DNA from 2 places in the Rhodococcus sp. NPDC055024 genome. Region 2 is predicted to be linked to the other one. Evidence: riboswitches for the same ligand, from Rfam matches in the RefSeq annotation. Region 2 holds a riboswitch; the other holds the start of a gene.
The links. Region 2 has a riboswitch for cyclic di-AMP ahead of ACWF6P_RS20645 (C40 family peptidase). Riboswitches for the same ligand answer to the same signal wherever they lie in the genome.

Region 1: another riboswitch for cyclic di-AMP. It lies ahead of ACWF6P_RS16805 (transglycosylase family protein); the one in region 2 lies ahead of ACWF6P_RS20645 (C40 family peptidase).

The regions. Positions count from the first base shown of each region.
Region 1 is NZ_JBSGVT010000007.1:181,624-184,008, forward strand. Features, by position in the region: gene ACWF6P_RS16795 (helicase-associated domain-containing protein) at 1-374, opposite strand, end outside; gene ACWF6P_RS16800 (hypothetical protein) at 435-623, shown strand; gene ACWF6P_RS16805 (transglycosylase family protein) at 707-1,270, opposite strand; cyclic di-AMP (ydaO/yuaA leader) riboswitch at 1,279-1,488, opposite strand; gene ACWF6P_RS16810 (YncE family protein) at 1,883-2,385, shown strand, end outside.
Region 2 is NZ_JBSGVT010000010.1:26,577-28,961, reverse strand. Features, by position in the region: gene ACWF6P_RS20650 (DEDD exonuclease domain-containing protein) at 1-397, opposite strand, end outside; cyclic di-AMP (ydaO/yuaA leader) riboswitch at 997-1,175, shown strand; gene ACWF6P_RS20645 (C40 family peptidase) at 1,190-1,747, shown strand; gene ACWF6P_RS20640 (C40 family peptidase) at 2,073-2,385, shown strand, end outside.

The sequences.
Region 1 (2,385 bases), on a different contig from region 2:
AGGGCGGACGCGCGCATCTTCGACAGAGACTTGTCGACGGCCTTCTTGGTGACCTTGCCCTTGCCGGTCAGCGCTCGTTCGGCGATCGCACTGTTGAGCTCCGCCCGCGTCATCGGAGTTTCCTCGGCGCCAGCCAGTGCCAACAATTCGAGAAGACCGAAATCGAGGGTGTCGAGTTCGTCCGCCGCTCGGCTGACCGACGCGCGTTGCTGTGCCCGACCGCTGAGAACCACCATCGTGCTCGGCGGCGGTACGGCCAGATCGGGGCGCAGACGCAGCAACTCCGTCAACTCGGCGTCACTGCGCGCCGAGAGCCAATCGGTCAGACTTTCGGCTGCGGAACTGCCCGCCGGGGTGCCACGTGTTTCGGTCATCAGGTATCAGATTAGAGACCTGGTCTGTACGGCGTAACGGCGTCCTGTCAAAATGACTTCGTGGCCAACAATTCGAAGCAACACTATGTAGATCCAGGATGGCCGGAAACTGCAGACGGAGATCACGCAGTGACCGAATTGTCATCGACCCGCGCAGGTGGACTTTCACCCTTCGGCGAGGACACCACCTTTCCGGTTCCGGTGGAGTCACTTCCTTACGTACACCCGCACACCGTCATCAACCGATAACAACTCGACACAAAGAAGGCCCGCACCGAATCGGTGCGGGCCTTCTTGATGTTCGAGCGTCCGAGCGGACAGTCTTGCCGGTGTTACTTGAGGAACGACTTTGCGGTGTCGGCGACTGCGAGGATCTGCGGGTCGACCGGGATGCCGTTGGCCTCGGCGAATGCGATTGCCTGATCGATGGCGTCGGCGACCGGGTGTGCAACGGTCTGTGCGACCTGCTGCGCCGGAGCCGGAGCTGCCTGAGGAGCCGTGGTGGCCGGAGCGGAACGCTCGGTGGCGCCGCTGCTCAGCCCGAGGCTGGAGGAGCAGGACGGCCATGCGCCCCAACCCTGGTTTGCGAGAACACGCTCGGCAACAACGATCTGCTGCTCGCGAGTGGCCTGGTTCGCGGTGGCTGCGTACTGTCCGCCGCCGTGTGCGTTCCACGTGCTGGGGGAGAACTGCAGTCCGCCCTGGTAACCGTTGCCCGTGTTGATGGCCCAGTTTCCGCCGGCCTCACACTGGGCGAGACGATCCCAGTCGGAGTCGGGGGCAGCGTTTGCGGTTCCGGTGGCTGCAATTCCTGCTACGCCCATGATGGCGCCGGTGACGGCGACCTTGGCGACAGTGCGGCCGGTGGTGGTGGGCTTGCGATGGCGTCCGCTCATGATGGTCGAAATCCTCTCCACACGCGCCTGCGAGGTCAGCTGTCGGGTTCGGGCTGAGAGGTCGCCCGGCCTCGCCTTTCCTGGCTGGAAAGGGTCTGGCTTCACCCCAAGATCCGGTCTTGCAACCGAACCGGTGTCCACTGGAGAACTTTTCTGTTCTCACAGAGGACTTTGGGTCCCCCGTCCTCGTCCCTGGAATGCTCTGTCGGAAGTCCGGTACCCGCGGGACAAGGCTTGGCGCGGCGGGCCGGAGGTGGCCGAGTTTCCCGGCCGAAAACGACGGTAACGGCTCGAGTCGCTCGTGTCACCATTTGATAACGCGGCGTGGCGAGAGACGTACAACGCGTCACACAAAGCGCAGGAGACTCTTCCCAGGTAGGTGGGGGTGCCTGAGTGAATGTCCGGTTGTGTCCGTTCCGTTATCCATCCGTAATGTGAGCAAGGTCACACGTTATGTGGAAATAGGAATTCGGGCGATTGAGAGGTGTGTCGATCCAGGCCGGTGGTGTGGTCTGTGTCTCAACATCCAGATAGAAACTTAGGTTAGGTTTGCCTGACTTGTCCTGAATGGGCAGGGTTCGCAGAGTCTTCCAAAGAAGTAGGGCACCCCTCATGAAACTGCAATACCGTCGGCGCGCGGTCACCGCGTCACTCGCCGTCGCCGCTGCTGCTGTCGGCCTGGCCGTCACTGCTCCCGCTGCACACGCCTCACCCGAGGATCCGACACACGGTGTTGTCGGAAGCTATTCCGCAACCCAGCCCGGCGACATCGTCGTCGACTCGGCAACCCACCGCGGATACATCACGCAGTACGGGGGACCGACCAGTTCGTTGTCCGTCGTCGACACGAACACGGGCAAGTCCGTCGGCAGCATCGACGGTGTCGTCGGTTACCCGTCGGCACTTGCCGTGGATTCGGACCTCGGACGCGCGTACGTGTCCTCCTCCTACGGCGGCGCGATCTCGATTGTCGACACCAAGACCGGCAAGGTCGAAAAGACGGTCACGCTGAGCGAGAAGAACCCCGACGGCTCGCGGCCGCAGATCAACGATGTCGTCGTCGACCCCACAACACACCGCGCGTACTTCTCGGACTACAAGTCCGGCAACATCCG
Region 2 (2,385 bases):
GTCGGGCGAGTTTGACGGTGCACAGGACACGGAATGCCGGCCACGGGCGTGCGCTGCGTGACGCCGCTGCTTTGAGGAAGCCGATGTCGAACGGCGCGTTGTGTGCCACCAGCACCGCGCCCTCGGCGAACTCGAGAAATGCAGGCAGGACACGCTCGATCGGCGGTGCGCCGATCAGCATGGCCGTGGTGATTCCGGTCAGCTCGACGATGTACGGCGGAATCGACCGGCCAGGGTCGACGAGTGTGGCCATTTCACCGAGGACCTCGCCGCCCCGGATCTTGACGGCGCCGATCTCTGTGATGGAGTCCTGGTCGGCGCTTCCACCGGTGGTCTCGAGGTCGACGACGACAAACGTTGTCTCGCTCAGCGGTGTGTCCAACTCGTCGAAGCTCAGTTGCCGCCCGACGTCGAATTTCTCCCCGTCGGAGAACGGGGGCGGAGACGGAAATTCTCGGGCCGAGGCGGGACTCACATCGCAGACAGTAGAAGGACCCCCCGACAGGAATTGGCGAGTGCTGACGCGGAATCCGGCTCACTCCGACTTCCATTGGGAAATCAACGGATTGACCCCCGACAAAAGTATGAGAGACGAGGATCACACTTGCGGTGGGAACTCGTGAATGCGGCATTGCACCTACTTGCGGGTAGGGCGATTCGTGAGGTTGTTGCTACGACGATCAGCCGCCGAAAATGCTGGATTGATCGAAACAGGTTCTAGTTTCAAGTAATCGGCGTTGAACTGCATGGAAGATAGGATTGTCGGGTTTGGTGACCCTTGCCAGTGGGTAGCAAGCGCAGGTTTGCGGGCCAGGTGAGCCTCGCCGAACAGACCTGTTGTTATCTCTTCGTGACCCGTTGGGAGTATCGCGGGCGCGGCAGCACGATTTCCGGCGAATCGGGCGCGATTGTCACGAAGCGGTCGACATCGTCGCGATCATTTCGTAACCTTCCTGAGACCTAACGAAGTCTTGCCGGACCAAACAGGACCGGCATCGTCAGGAACCGCCTAATCGGGATCTCCGCGAGGAACCCGAACCGGGAACCCAAGTTTCCACTGGGGTGAATCCCGCCTGGGGTGCAGCACGCACGATCGCTGCAGACCACGCGGGTAGGGCTGATCTTCCCAGCCCGAACCCGTCAGCTAACTCGGTCGGCGGATGAATGGAAGAAATGGAGCACCCCTTAAGTGGCGTCACAGAGTTTCAAGCGTTCAGCGCAGTTGGCAGTAGCCGGCGCGCTCGCAGTCGGTGCATTTGCTGCCACCGCTGCACCTGCCTCGGCAGACCCCATCACGATCCCCGGCGTCGGCACCTTCGAGGTTCCGGGCGTTTCTATTCCTCAGTTGCCGGTCATCCCGGGCATCACCGACATCGCACCGGCCGCACCGGCCGCTCCCATCTCCAGTGTTGGTGAGCAGGCAGTTCGCGCCGCAGAGAGCAAGCTGGGCTCCCCGTACGTGTACGGCGCATCGGGCCCGGACGCATTCGACTGCTCCGGTCTGGTTCAGTGGGCATACAAGCAGGCCGGTCTGAACCTGCCTCGCACGAGCTACGACCAGGCTGCAGCCGGCGTTGCCGTTGCACAGTCCGATCTCCAGGTCGGCGACGTGATCTCCTTCTACGGCGGATCGCACTCGGGCATCTACGCCGGCAACGGCAATGTCATCCACGCGTCGACCGCTGGTCAGCCCGTGAAGCTCGCACCGGTGTCCTCGATGCCGTACGACGGCGCTCGCCGTTACTGATTTCTGATCACGCTCGACGGCTGTCTCCGGTAGGCAGTCGGAACGATCCGCCGCTGCAAGGCGGCGGAGCTCGGGGGAGCTCCGGATCTTCGAATGTGGGCCTCGAATCTTCTGATTCGAGGCCCACATTTTTGGTTTCTCGACAATCCGCCGGTACTTCACCCCGAGACGCCTACCGGCGAGTAGACACAAACGTATGCCGTTCCGTAACCTTACCGAGACATTGCGCGGCCGAGACAGGTACTGTGGATAGTTGACAGCCAGCTAACAGATCGTCGACCGGTCCCGGTCGACGTCGCTTCATCGAGACGGAGAGTTGCATTCCGTGGTTTCATCGAAAAACAACAGTCGAGTACGCGCCGCATTGACAGTGGGAGTGCTGGCGTTCGGACTCGTCGCAGGGCCTTCGATGCAGGCCGGTGCCGACCCCGTCATCACCAATCCGACCGAGGCACTCGACAAGCTGGGTGAGCTCTCCCGGGTATCCGAGCAGACCAACGAAGCGCTGCACAACGCGCAGATCGATCTCGACGCGAAGCTGGGCGTCGCAAACGATGCGGACGCGCGATCGGCAGCCGATCAAGGCCTTCTCGACGCGGCTTCGGCACGCGTCGCCGAGTTCGCTCCGGCGGTAAACC